One region of the Streptomyces sp. NPDC001717 genome, then DNA from elsewhere that is predicted to be linked to it. Evidence: riboswitches for the same ligand, from Rfam matches in the RefSeq annotation. Region 1 holds a riboswitch; the other holds the start of a gene.

Region 1 (6,581 bases):
CGCGCCGCGACCAGGTCCGCGGAGACCGGCATGAACCAGGACACCCGGTTCGGGCTGATGGGGTACTCGGGCGGCGCCATCGCGACCAACTGGGCGGCCGCCCTCGCACCGACCTACGCGCCCGAGGTCAACGCGAAGCTCGTGGGATTCGCCGAGGGCGGTCTGCTCGTGGACCCGGCGCACAACCTCAAGTACGTGGACGGTTCCCTCGTGTGGACGGGCGTCATCCCCATGGCGCTCATCGGCGTCTCCCGCTCGTACGGCATCGACCTGAAGCCCTACCTGAACGACTACGGGGTGGGGGTCTACGAGAAGCTGGAGCGCGGCTCGATCGTCGACGCACTGGGCCACTACCCCGGGCTGACCTGGAAGAAGATGGCGAAGTCGCAGTACGCCGACCCGAATTCGGTACCGGCTTTCGTCGACGCGGTGAACAGGATCAACCTCGGCTCGGCGCCCACCCCGTCCGTCCCGGGATTCATCGCCCAGGGCAACGGGGGAGTCTTGGAGGGGACCTTTGGCAACCGTCCGGGCATCGGTACCGGTGACGGCGTCATGGTCGCCGGAGACGTCCGGACACTCGCCCGGCAGTACTGCTCCACCGGCAACGGAGCCATCGAGTACCAGCAGTTCGACCTGCTCAGCCACGTCGGCGTGCCCGTCGTCTGGGCGCCCCTCGCGATGGGCTGGATGAACGACCGGTTCGCGGGCAGGACCGCCCCGTCCGACTGCGGCCGCATCCCCGCGGGCAACTCCCTGGCGCCGGAGAAGCAGGTGCCCGCGTCCTGATGCCGCGCGCGACCCCGGGGCCCCGCCGCCGCGTCCGATGCGGCGGCGGGGCTCCGGGCGGGCGGGGTCAGGACACCATGGAGGCGTCGGCCACCTCGGTCAGCCTGACCGTGCACAGACCGCCGCGCTCGCTCTTCACGTCCGTCACCTTGAGCTGCGTGCCCGGCGCGAGGATGTACTCCTCCTCCCCGGTGAAGGCGGAGAAGTTCCGGATCCCGACCGCCTGGGAGGGCGTCACCTCGAAGAGGGTCCGCTTGCCCCGGCTGCCCAGGAAGGACCGGGCCACCTTCAGCTCGGAGGTGCAGGAGGAGACGCCCCACCAGGTCACCGTGCGGCCCACCGGGTACTGCGACCGCAGGTCCAGCGACACACCGCGCCACAGCGGCTGCGTGTGGGCGGGCAGCCCCGACATCGCCGAGAACAGCAGCCGCAGGTACGGCAGGTAGGGCGTGACCCTGGTGCGGTCCGGGGAGCGCAGCACGGCGTTGATCTCCCGGTAGAAGGCGGACTCGCAGGTGTAGAGGTAGAGCGCGGCGATCGCGTCGGCGGACAGGCCGACGGTCGTCTCGTCCGCCCTCCGCTTGCCGAAGTCCCGTGACCGGTCGATGTGTCCGGCGATCCCGGACAGCGCCTCGGCCACCGGGGCGACGGCGTCCTGGAAGTCCATCAGCGGGGTGTCGAACACCCCGGTGATCGCGGGGAGGACCAGGCCCTCGTCCTTGACGCTGGTGAGTCGCTCCAGGTAGAGCTGGTGCAGGTTCATGGTCGACTCGATGAAGGCGCCCATGCGTGCCGCGACACCCCCGTCCCCGCCGCCCGTGGAGGCAGCCGCCTCGTTCCACCCCTTGCTCGGGAGCCAGTCGATCCCGTCGACGCCCAGCGAGGTGAGGGCCTCGTTGACCATCGCGAAGTGGTCGCCCTCGCAGAAGATGTCGCCCTGCGCCGCCGGGTTCGCGTGGTCGATGTGCCGGACCTCGACGTCCGGGTACTTCTCCTGGAGCCGCAGGACCACCTTCTTCAGGCTGCGGGCGTGCGCTCCCCACCACGCGAACACGACCCCGCGGTCCTCCTCGTCGGCCTCCTGCTTGGCCTTGAGGATCTCCTCGACGATCCGTTCGGCCACGGGCCGCCAGAACGCCGTGTGCTGGTCGGCGCCCATCGCACCGTCGCCGCTGGCGGTCAGCGAGGCGTTCAGCAGCAGCACGCCCTGGGTCAGCATCGCCTGGAACCACTCGGGCGGCTGGACCGTCTCGCGCTCCTTCAGCAGCGCGCGCACGTCGGCGATGGGCGTCTTCTTGGCGATGCCGTACTTCCACATCGCCGCCGCCTTGATGATGCAGCGGATGCTGACGACCCGGCCGAACTGGCTGTCCTTCCAGTCGTTGAAGGTGTTGTCGAACATGGCGATGCCGGTCGCGCTCTCCGGGCGCGGGTACGGGTTCTGACCGAAGACGACGACCTTCCACTTGTGCGGCGGGTTGGGCTTCAGCGCCTGGAAGGTCAGTTCGCGGACCGGGACGACCTCGGGGCTGCGGCCCTTCCCGATGAACCGGGCCGCGTCCGGCCGCGCCTCGATGACGGGCTTCAGGAGCGGGAGCCAGGGCTCACCGCCCCCGTCGAAGAGTTCGGCGAGGGCCAGTGGGTCGTCGGTGACGGGTTGGGCCGGGTCCTGGGCCTGTGCGGGTGCCGGTGCGACCGCCGGTTCGGGTGTCGCTTCCGGTGCCGGTGCCGGTGCCGGTGCCGGTGCCGGTGCCGGGGCCGTGGCCGCCGGGGCCGCGGTCTGCGGCGGCACGATCCGCACCCGCTGCTCGACCGGGGCGTCCTCGATGCCGTCCAGCTGCGCGGTGATCGTGGCGCGCAACTCGTCGTCGTCTTCGAACCAGTGGTCGTGGAAGAGCGTGTAGCCGGTCCACATCAGGTTCGCGCACACCCTGGCCGGAACCCGGCCGGTCTGCGCGCCCATCCCGACCAGCGCCACGGAGCGGATGCTGCCCGGCTGCTCGCGGTTCTGCCGGTGCACGGCCTGGAACGCGGCGGCGCACGCCAGGGCCACGTTCAGCGTGGCACTCACGTTCTGCGAGGACCGCACCATCGTCGGCGTCGAGATCAGGTACCGGGGGACGGTCGCCCCCGACGGGACGCAGACCGCGCTGCCCACCGGGAGGGTGCCCGCGAACCGGTCGCGGATCGCGCGCTGCACCCGCAGCTGGATGCCGGATCCGAGGTGCCGCTTGATGACCGCGTCGACCCCGCCGTCCATCCGGCCACGGGAGTTCGTCGGCGTGACCCAGGCGTCGACGTCCTCGTCGAGGATCGAGCCCCGGCGGATCTCGATGCCGGGGGTGTCCGCGAACGCCGCCCGCCACGCCTCCACCACACGCTCGTTGACGTCTGTCAGTACAACCCTGAGCACGGGCTGGAGACTGCTCTCGGTCATCGTCCACTCCTGTCGGAAACGGCTTCGGCAACAACTCGAACCTAGCCGCCACCACTGACAACGCCGCTCCGGCAGGGGGACGATGACCTGCCGTCATGACTCCGCGTCACAGCCGCCAGTACGTACCCGCACGGGAATCGACGTGCACCACGTGCCGGCCGACGCGCACCACGTGATGGTCCCCACCGGACCAGGAACCGGCGGCCCCGTCGGCGCCGGGCAGCGGGGTCCAGACCTCCAGGAAGGTGCTGCCGTCGGGGTTGGTGCCCCGCTCGACGAGGTTCGCGCCCTCCCGCCGGAAGGTCCCGGCGTCCTCGCCGGGCTCGCCCGTCAGGTGGCGGAAGTGCACCTGTGAACCGTCGAAGGAGGTCGTACCGGCGAAGCCCCGGCTGTCGGCGTAGTACGGGCCCGCCTGCAGCCACACCACCTCGCGGTCCTCCAGGAGGGGCCCGCCGTCGCGGCTGATGCCGCGGCGCAGCCAGGCGCCGTGCTCGGGCACCGGGATGCCGGGCCCGCCCGCGAACCGGTCCGTCGGCTGCCGGCGCTCAGCCACGGTCGGCGTCGGGGTCGTCCACGGCCAGGAGGGTCAGCGGTACGTTGCCGCGCACCGCCTGCGAGTACGGGCAGACCGCGTCCGCACGGTGCAGCAGGGGCTGGAGGTCCGCCGCCCGCCACCCCGGGAGGCTGACGGTGAGGGCCACCGCGAGGCCGTAGCCCGCGGGGGTGTCCGTGGTGCCGAGCTGTACTTCGCAGGCCACGCGCGCGGCGGAGGCGTCCGCCCCGAACTCGGCGGCGACCTCCGCGAGCGCGGAGGTGAAGCAGGCCGCGAAACCGGCCGCGAACAGCTGCTCCGGGTTGGTGGTGCCGGGCACCTTCTTGCGCGGCGGGGCCAGGCGGACGTCCAGACGCCCGTCGTCCGTGCGGACGGAGCCGGTGCGGCCCCCGTCGGCGTGCGCGGTCGTCCGGTACAGGCTGCGGGTGAGTGGCACGGTCATGGCGTACGGCCCATCTTGCTCGACGAGGACGCTGCCGCGGGCGCGGACAGCGGTCGGCGCCGCTGCTGCGGCACCTCGCGCGTCGTCGTGCGTAACCGGGTACGGCGCATCTCGTCCGGGGCCTCGCAAGGCCGCCGGACAAGTTAGCAACGCAGGCGGCCGTCCGGGGAGCCGCCGGGCGGTGACCTTCCTCACCCGTGGGCGGCCCCGCCGTGATCCCGGGGCGAGAGGCGGGGCCCGCGGCTGCGGTACGCCCCGGGAGGCATGCCCTCCCACCGGGTGAAGGCACGGACCAGGGCCGTCGCACCGCTCAGGCCGACGAGGGGCGCGATCCGGTCCAGCGGCAGGGCCGTGGTCTCCAGCAGCCGGCGGGCCCGGCCGTGGCGGGCCGTGTCGAGGAGCGTGCGCCACGACGTGCCCTCCGCCTGAAGGGCCCTGCGCAGGGTGCGGACGCCGAGGCCGAGCTCCTTGGCGGCGCCCGCCGGGCCCGCGTCCCCGAGCGCGGCGTACTCCAGCCACTGCCGCAGCCGTTCGGCCACGGCCGGGGGCGCGGACAACTGGTGCAGGAGCCGGTCGGCGTAGGCCCGGTGCAGGGCGTTGAGGGCCGGGTCGTGGAGCGGTCGGCGCCGGTCGAGGTCCTCGTGGGCGACCGTGATCACGTTCTCCGGGGCGTCGAACACGACCGGACAGCCGAGGACGCGGGCGTACGGCTCCGCCGAGCCCGCACGCGGGTGTGCGAACGACACGGACAGCGGCGCCCAGCCGTCGCCGGCGATCCAGCGACCCGCCCGCACCATGCTGCTGACGACCGCCTCGACCTGCTGGGGGTGCATGGCCGCCGGGTCGACGGTCGGCCGGTAGCGGACCCGGCCGGCATCCCCCCGGCGGTCCACGCTCACCCTGCCCGCCTGGCTCACCAGCGGGTGGTAGCGCTCCGCCGCCAGCGCGGCCTCCGCGAGGCTGGCGCTCGTGAGGACGAGGTGGCCCAGGATGTGCAGGCCCGTGGGCCGGATGCGGTCGCCCACGAGGAGCCCGGTGTGCGGGCCGGCCCCCCGGGCGCCGAGGACCTCGTCCCACAGGACGCGCATCTCGGCGTACCGCAGCCGGTCCGCGGGCAGGGCCCGGTAACCGGAACCGCCGGTCCCCTCCGCCGCGGCGCTCAGTACGGCGAGGGCGTAGCACGAGGTGACGGTGGGAGGCTCGGTGAGGGACACGGCCGCCAGTCAATGCCGGAGCACGGGCCGCGTCAACACCGTCTCCTCTCAACGCGGTCGGCCGTCGGCGGGACGGCCTGCGCCGGGGTGGCCCGCGGCGGGGTGGCCCGCGGCGGGGTGGCCCGCGGCGGGGTGGCCCGCGGCCGGGTGGCCCGTGGCCGGGTGGCCCGTGGGCCCGGAGAGTCAACGGGTTGGCCGCCGGGGTGAATGACGCGGCCCCGGGGCGCTCCTAAGGTCTCCTTCGGACACCGAGGGGATCCGGGCCCGGAGCGCCGGGGCAGCTGCGGGACCCAGGTCGCGATCACCACCGCCAGAGGAGTACGCCGTGATTCTCTTCCTGCTCCCCGCAGGCGACTACGACCCGACCGAGGCGGCGGTGCCCTGGGCCGCGTTGCGCGACGCCGGATACGAGGTGCGGTTCGCGACCCCCGCCGGGAAGGTCGCGTACGCCGACCCCAGGCTCACCGACCTCGGGTTCTCCTGGCTGTCGCCCTGGCTGATGACCCGCCGCGCCGAACTCGCCGCCTACCGGCGCCTCACCGAGGACCCCTGGTTCCTCGCCCCGTCCGCCTACGCGGACGTCGAACCGGCCGCCGTCACGGGCCTCTTCGTACCCGGCGGCCACGCCGCGGGGATGCGGACGCTGCTCGAGGACGCCACCGCCCAGCGGTTGTTCGCCCGGGTCTTCACCCGGGGGCTGCCGGTCGGCGCCGTCTGCCACGGTGTGCTGCTCGCCGCCCGGGCCACCGATCCCGCCACCGGGCGCTCGGTCCTCCACGGCAGGCGCACCACGGCCCTCACCTCCCTGCTGGAGCTGACCGGATGGAACCTCACCCGGCTCTGGCTGGGCCGCTACTACCGCACGTACCGCACCACCGTGCAGCGGGAGGTCACCGCGGCGCTCGCCGACCCGGGCCACTTCCTCACCGGCCCGCCGCTGCCCCTGCGCGACACCGCGGCCCGGCCCGGACGCGGCTTCACCGTCACGGACGGCAACTACGTCTCGGCGCGGTGGCCCGGCGACTGCCACCGGCTCGCCGCGGACTACCTGGCCCTGGTCCGCGCCCACGAGGCGGCCGAATTGTCATGAACGCTTCTTGAAGGGGTTCGGGATGAATCGACGAAGAGTCTTCGGGCGACGCCGGT
Region 2 (6,581 bases), on a different contig from region 1:
GGGCCTTCGGTGTGAGGTGCGGTTGGGGGGACTCGAACCCCCACGGGTATTAACCCATTTGGACCTAAACCAAACGTGACTGCCAATTCCACCACAACCGCGACATCTGGCCCAATTCGGACATTGCGCCCGACTGGGTTGGCTTCAGTCTACGGGGCCGCGGGGGTGGGCGGCAGGCTTGGGGCGACGATTCCGGCACCACGTGTCCGTCAGGGAGTGACAGTTGGGGCACAGGTAGCGGAGGTTCTCCCGGCGGTTGTCGCGCCAGTCGCCGTTGATGTGGTCGATCTGGAGCGTGATCGGGCGCCCCAACCATTCCCCGGTGTTACCGCAGCTTCCGCATGCGTATGGGATGCCGATCTCCTGCAGCGCGCGATGCAGTCGGGTGCGGTTGGTTCGGGGTGCTCCTTCGGGAAGTTTGACGAGAGTGTCGGCCACACCGGTCCGGGAGGGGGCGGTGTTCGTGGTCGCCCATGTGCGCCGCTTGAAGTGGCTGACATCGAGTCCGAGCTGAGCGATGCGCCGCCGGAGGCGACGGTGGTTCACGTCGTTGACGGGGAGGTCGAGGGCGCGCATGAGGTCGGCATGGCTCGTCGCTGCCGGGATCGCTGCGCGCACGGCTTCCTCGGGGATGGTCATTCGCGAGTTCCGGAAGTGGGCGGTGTTGATGCCGCGCTCGCGCAGCATCCTCCCGAGCGCGGCGCGTGAGCGGCCGTCGTCCGGCATGCCCAGGGCGCGGGCCGTGCTGCGGATGCTGGTGGCCGAGGCCGCCGCAAGGGCGAGTTCTTCTGTGGTGAACGGTGTTTCCATGCCGGTCCGGCGCATGCCGGGGAAGTGGCTGATGTCGATGCCTGCCGCCGTGATCCGGCGGGCAAGGTGCGACAGCGTGCCTGTGGCCGGCGTTGCGTCGAGCTTGAGGGCCACCTCGCGCAGGGTGGTCGAGGATGTCGCAGCGACGGCTATGGCTGCGTCCGAGTACTTGTGCCACGGACTGTGCTTCTTGAAATGACTGCAGTCGATCCCATGTGAAGCGACCTTGTCCTGCAGTACGCGGCGCCTGCCGCCGCTCTCCTTGAGGCCGAGCCGCCGCATCAGGTCGGCCCACCCCGTCGCTGCGGCGACCGCCATGGCCGGCGTGCCCCGGTCGTACGGGTCGATCATGATCCGCCCCCATCGCATTCGGCCGCGCGCGCGACCCTCGTATGGAGTAACGAACCGATAGTCGGACGGTCACGCGGAATTTCGTCCGATAAGCGCGGCGGCCCGCACCCCGAGGGGGGTGCGGGCCGGGCCGGTGGAGGCTGGGGGGTCAGATGCCCAGGTCCTTGATGATCTTGGCTACGTGGCCCGTGGCCTTGACGTTGTAGAAGGCGTGTTCCACCTTGCCCTCCTCGTCCACGACCACCGTCGAGCGGATGACGCCCGTCACCGTCTTGCCGTACAGCTTCTTCTCCCCGAACGCGCCGTAGGCCTCCAGCACGGCCTTTTCCGGGTCGCCGACCAGCGTGACCTTCAGGTGTTCCTGCTCCCGGAACTTCGCCAGCTTCTCCGGCTTGTCCGGGGACACGCCGATCACGTCGTAGCCGGCCGTGGCCAGGACGTCCAGGTTGTCGGTGAAGTCGCAGGCCTGCTTCGTGCAGCCCGGGGTCAGGGCCGCCGGGTAGAAGTACACGATCACCTTGCGGCCCTTGTGGTCGGCGAGCGAGACCTCGTTGCCGTCCGCGTCGGGCAGGGTGAAGGCCGGGGCGGTGTCGCCCGGCTGCAGTCGCTCGCTCATGTCAAGAGTCTCCTCGGGAGGGCACCAGCATCGTTGTGCAACGAGACTAAGCTGACGATGAGTCCATGGGGCACTACGCCCCATGCGGGACACGACGACGAAACGACGACGGAGGCAGCGCGGTGCCGGAAGCCAGGACCCCCGCACAGATCGAGGCGGACATCGTCCGCCGCCGCGAGCAGCTCGCCGAGACGCTCGACGAGATCGGTGTGCGGATGCACCCGAGCACGATCATCGGGGACGCGAAGGCCAGGGTCGCCTCGACCGTCGACCACACGGCCGGGCGGGCCTTCGCCGCCGTGAACCGGTGCGTGAGCGACGTGCAGGCCGGGCTGCGCGACGAGAACGGCGCTCCGCGCGTCGACCGGATCGTGCCGGTCGCGCTGGTCGCCGCGGGTCTGATCGGGCTGATCGTGGTGTCGGCGCGCCGCAAGCGGGGATGACCCTCCGCAGTACAGGTCGGGCGCGGGCAGGTAAGTTCGAGGCGTGAGCGAGAACACCACCCACGACAAGCTGCCCATCCGCATGCTCCACGACCGCGTGCTCGTGAAGTCCGACCTGCCGGAGGGCGAGCGCCGCTCCGGCGGCGGGATCCTGATTCCGGCGACGGCCGCGGTCGGCAAGCGGCTGGCCTGGGCCGAGGTGGTCGCGGTCGGGCAGAACGTACGGTCCGTCGAGCCGGGCGACCGGGTGCTGTACGACCCGGAGGACCGGGCCGAGGTCGAGGTGCGGGGAGCGACGTACGTACTGATGCGCGAGCGGGACCTGCACGCGGTGGCCGCGGAGCGGCTGGAGGGGTCGACGGACTCCACCGGGCTGTACCTGTAGATCTTCAAGAGCGGAAAAAGGGGCCGGTGATCGGGATCACCGGCCCCTTTCGTGTCCCTTTGCTACGGTGGAGGAGAACCCCGACGAGACGCGCCGTACCGGGTCAAGGACAAGACGACGCACCCGTACCGCTCGATTTCTCGTCGTCCCGGAGGTGCCGTCATGGCATGGGTTCTTCTTCTCGTCGCCGGTCTGCTCGAGGTGGGCTGGTCGATCGGCATGAAGTTCACCGAAGGTTTCACCCGGCTGTGGCCCAGTGTGTTCACGGGTGCCGGGATCGTCGCCAGCATGGTGCTGCTGTCGTACGCCGCGAAGACCCTGCCCATCGGTACCGCGTACGGGGTGTGGGTGGGCATCGGTGCCGCCGGTGCGGCCGTGCTCGGCATGGCGGTGCTGGGTGAGCCCGTCACCGCCGCGCGGATCTTCTTCATCAGTCTGCTGCTGGTGGCCGTGGTGGGGCTGAAGGCCACCTCCGGGCACTAGAGGGGCCGGTTACTCCAGGAACGCGGACGGCGGGGGGCGGCGGGCCGCCGCCCCCGCCCCCGCCCCCGTTCCCGCGTCCGTGCCGGCGTTGGTGCCCTGTGTGGCGCCGCCCTGGGTGCCCGTGCTGGTGCCGCCGTTGTTCTGGCCGCCTTGCGTCTGGCCGCCCTGGGTCTGGCCCCCGTTGTCCTGCCCGCCGTTGTTCTGACCGCCGTTGTTCTGGCCTCCCTGGTTCTGGCCGCCGTTGTTCTGCCCGCCCTGGTTCTGGCCGTTCGTGCCGTTCGGGGGCGTGGGGCGGTTCGGGCGGCCGGGGCGGCTCGGGAAGGGCTCCTCGGGGGTTTCCTCCGGGGTGGTCGGCTCGAAGCTGGGCGAGGGCGGGGGCGGGACCGCGCCCGGCTGGAGTTCGAGGTCGAAGTCCTCGGGCTCGGTGCCCTCCAGGGCCGTCTTCGTGTAGGCGGCCCAGATGCGGGCCGGGTAGCCGCCTCCGCCGATACGGGGTTCTCCGAGGGCGCCGTACAGGGATTCGAGGGTTCCGGTGTCGGGGTCCTGGCCCATCATCGCGACCACCGTGACCAGGTTCGGGGTGTAGGCGGCGAACCAGGCCGAGCGGTCCAGTTCGGCGGTGCCGGTCTTGCCGGCGGCCGGGTGGCCGGCGGCGAGGGCCGCGGTGCCGGTGCCGTTGTCGACGACGCTGACCAGCATGGACGTGGTGGTGTCGGCGGACTCGCGGCTGACGGCCTGGGTGCGGGGGCGCTCGGGGAGGCCGATGGTGTCGTCCTCCTTGGTGATCTTCTCCAGGAAGGTGTACGGGGTGCGCCGGCCGTGGTCCGCGAGGGTCGCGTACGCCTGGGTCATGTCGAGGACGCTGGCCTGGAGGGTGCCGAGAGCCATGGCCGGGCCCAGGACGAAGTTCGGGGTGTCCTCGGGGATGCCCAGGTCGACGGTGGTCTTCTTGACCTTCACGGTGCCGACGTCGACGACCATCTGGGCGAAGACGGTGTTGACGGAGAGGTCGGTGGCGGTGTTGACGGTGATGTTCCCGTAGGAGATCTGGCCCTCGTTCTCGGGGGCGTAGGGGACGCGGCTGCCGACGACGCGGCGCTTGTTGTCGCCGTTGTAGATCGTGTACGGGGTGATGCGGCGGCCGTCCTGGGTGCGGGAGTCGTTCTCGACGGCGGCCGCGAAGACGAACGGCTTGAAGGTGGAGGCGACCTGGTAGTCGTGGCGGGTCGCGTTGTTCACGAACTGCTTGGTGTAGTCGATGCCCCCGTACATCGCGACGACCTTGCCGTTGGCGGGGTCGATGGAGACGCCTCCGGCGCGCACGTAGCGGTCGGCCTTGCGGGTTTCCGGTTCGAGCTTGCTGATGACCTGGGTGTCGACGGCGTCCACGAAGGCGTTCTGGCGGCGCTTGTCGATGGTGGTGGTGATGCGGTAGCCGCCCTCGGCGAGGGTCTTCTCGTCGAGGATCTTGTTGTCGGTGATGTAGTCCTTGATGGCTTCGACGAGGTAGCCGCGCTGCCCGGAGAGTCCGGCGGCGGGGCGGACCTTGCCCGGTTCGGGGAAGCGGGTGGCGGCGCGTTCGGCGGCCGGCATCCAGTCCTTCTTGACCATGCCGTCGAGTACGTAGTTCCAGCGGGCGAGGGCGCGGTCGCGGCTCTGGGGGTGGGAGACGACGTCGAAGGCGCTGGGGGAGTTGAGGAGGGTGGCGAGGTACGCGCCCTCGGCGGTGCTGAGTTTGCCGACGTCCTTGCCGTAGTAGGCCTGGGCGGCGGCCTGGATGCCGTAGGCGTTGCGGCCGAAGTAGCTGGTGTTGAGGTAGCCCTCCAGGATGTAGTCCTTCGACTTCTCGCGACCGAGTTTGATCGCGATGAAGAACTCCTTGACCTTGCGTTTGATGGTCTGTTCCTGGCCCAGGTAGTAGTTCTTGACGTACTGCTGGGTGATGGTGGAGCCGGATTGGGTGCCCTTGCCGGTGGCCGTGTTCCAGGCGGCGCGGAGCATCGCCTTGGGGTCCACCGCCCGCTCGGAGTAGAAGTCCCGGTCCTCGGCGGCGAGTACGGCTTCCTGGACGGTGCGGGGGATCTGGGAGAGCGGGACGTTGACGCGGTTGACCTCGCCGTCCCGGGCGAGCTGGGAGCCGTCGGAGTAGAGGTACACGTTGGACTGGGCGGTGGCGGCGGAGTTGGCCGGCGGGATGTGGACCAGCAGGTAGCCGGCGACGAGGGCGCCGCCGAGCAGCAGGGCGAGGACGAGCACGCCGCCCAGGACCATGCGCCAGGTGGGGACGAGGCGTCGCCAACCGGTGCGTCGGCGGCGGGGCTTCCTTCCGGGCTCGGGCGGCTTGCCGCTGCGCCGGGCCCGTGGCTGCTGCCGCTGTTCGTCGGGGGAGTCCGGGTCGCGAGGGGTCCAGCCCGGGGGTGGTGACTGGTCGCTCATCTCCAGGGACTCCTCGAAGCCGTTCGAAATATCCACTTCTGTACCTCATTGTGTCTACCCGATGGCCGGTGATTCCGCTCCGGACGGGCGTAAATCGGTCGCGTGGATCGCCCCTCCGCACTAAGCTCGCGCGCTTTGGCCGACGTAGGAACGACGTGGAAATGGGAGGGATACGGTGCGTCAGCGAGTGGGCCTCTACCTGGCGGTGGCCGCGGGCGGGTTCCGGCGCTACGCCACGTACGGGACGGCGACGGCGGCCGGTGTGTTCACCAACACCGTGTTCGGTTTCATCGTCGCGTACACGTACATCGCGCTGTGGGACGAGCGCCCCGGGCTCGGGGGGTACGACCAGGCGCAGGCCCTGACCTTCGTGTGGTTGAGCCAGTCGCTGCTCGCCGCCGCGGCGATGTTGGGCGGCGGCTTCCAGGAGGAGATCCAGGAGCGTGTCCGTACGGGCGACATCGCGGTCGACCTGTACCGGCCGGCGGACCTCCAGATGTGGTGGCTGGCCTCGGACATGGGCCGGGCGGGGTTCCAGCTGGTGGGGCGCGGGCTGCTGCCGCTGCTGGCGGGTTCGCTGGTCTTCACGCTGGCGCTGCCGGCCGATCCGGTGCGCTGGGTGCTGTTCCTGGTGTCGGTCGGGCTCGGGCTGGTGGTGAGTTTCGCGGTGCGCTACCTGCTGGGGCTGATGGCGTTCTGGCTGATGGACGGGTCGGGGATCAACCTGGTGGCCACGGTGGTCTCGATCTTCTTCTCGGGGATGCTGCTGCCGCTGACCGTTTTCCCGGGTGGTTTCGGCGAGTTCGTACGGGCGCTGCCGTGGTCGGCGATCCTGCAGGTGCCGATCGACGTGCTGATGGGTACGCACGCCGGGGCCGGGGCCGGGGGTGTGGCGCGGGAGCTCGGGTTCCAGGCCGGGTGGGCGCTCGTACTGCTGAGCGTGGGCCGGGTGTTGCAGTCGGCGGCGACGCGCAAGGTGGTGGTGCAGGGTGGCTGAGACGGCGCTGGTGGAGCGGGGTCCGGAGCGTGATCCGGAGCCGGGCTCGGGGCGGGCTTC

The links. A riboswitch is a leader RNA that binds a small molecule or an ion and turns the genes downstream of it on or off. The one in region 1 is predicted to bind guanidine.
Region 2: linked by a shared signal. The riboswitch ahead of ACFYZL_RS14025 (multidrug efflux SMR transporter) and the one ahead of ACFYZL_RS27115 (Ohr family peroxiredoxin) in region 1 are both predicted to bind guanidine.

The regions. Positions count from the first base shown of each region.
Region 1 covers NZ_JBIAUK010000020.1:65,730-72,310, reverse strand. Annotated here, with positions in the region: gene ACFYZL_RS27130 (lipase family protein) at 1-789, shown strand, start outside; gene ACFYZL_RS27125 (ADP-ribosyltransferase domain-containing protein) at 857-3,226, opposite strand; gene ACFYZL_RS27120 (hypothetical protein) at 3,333-3,779, opposite strand; gene ACFYZL_RS27115 (Ohr family peroxiredoxin) at 3,772-4,221, opposite strand; guanidine-III (ykkC-III) riboswitch at 4,298-4,357, opposite strand; gene ACFYZL_RS27110 (AraC family transcriptional regulator ligand-binding domain-containing protein) at 4,413-5,435, opposite strand; gene ACFYZL_RS27105 (type 1 glutamine amidotransferase domain-containing protein) at 5,761-6,525, shown strand; gene ACFYZL_RS27100 (hypothetical protein) at 6,548-6,581, shown strand, end outside.
Region 2 covers NZ_JBIAUK010000006.1:220,537-227,117, reverse strand. Annotated here, with positions in the region: tRNA gene ACFYZL_RS14050 (tRNA-Leu) at 18-101, opposite strand; gene ACFYZL_RS14045 (HNH endonuclease signature motif containing protein) at 145-1,161, opposite strand; gene bcp (thioredoxin-dependent thiol peroxidase) at 1,310-1,777, opposite strand; gene ACFYZL_RS14035 (DUF3618 domain-containing protein) at 1,900-2,220, shown strand; gene ACFYZL_RS14030 (GroES family chaperonin) at 2,264-2,605, shown strand; guanidine-III (ykkC-III) riboswitch at 2,657-2,729, shown strand; gene ACFYZL_RS14025 (multidrug efflux SMR transporter) at 2,768-3,088, shown strand; gene ACFYZL_RS14020 (transglycosylase domain-containing protein) at 3,098-5,524, opposite strand; gene ACFYZL_RS14015 (ABC transporter permease) at 5,712-6,521, shown strand; gene ACFYZL_RS14010 (ABC transporter permease) at 6,514-6,581, shown strand, end outside.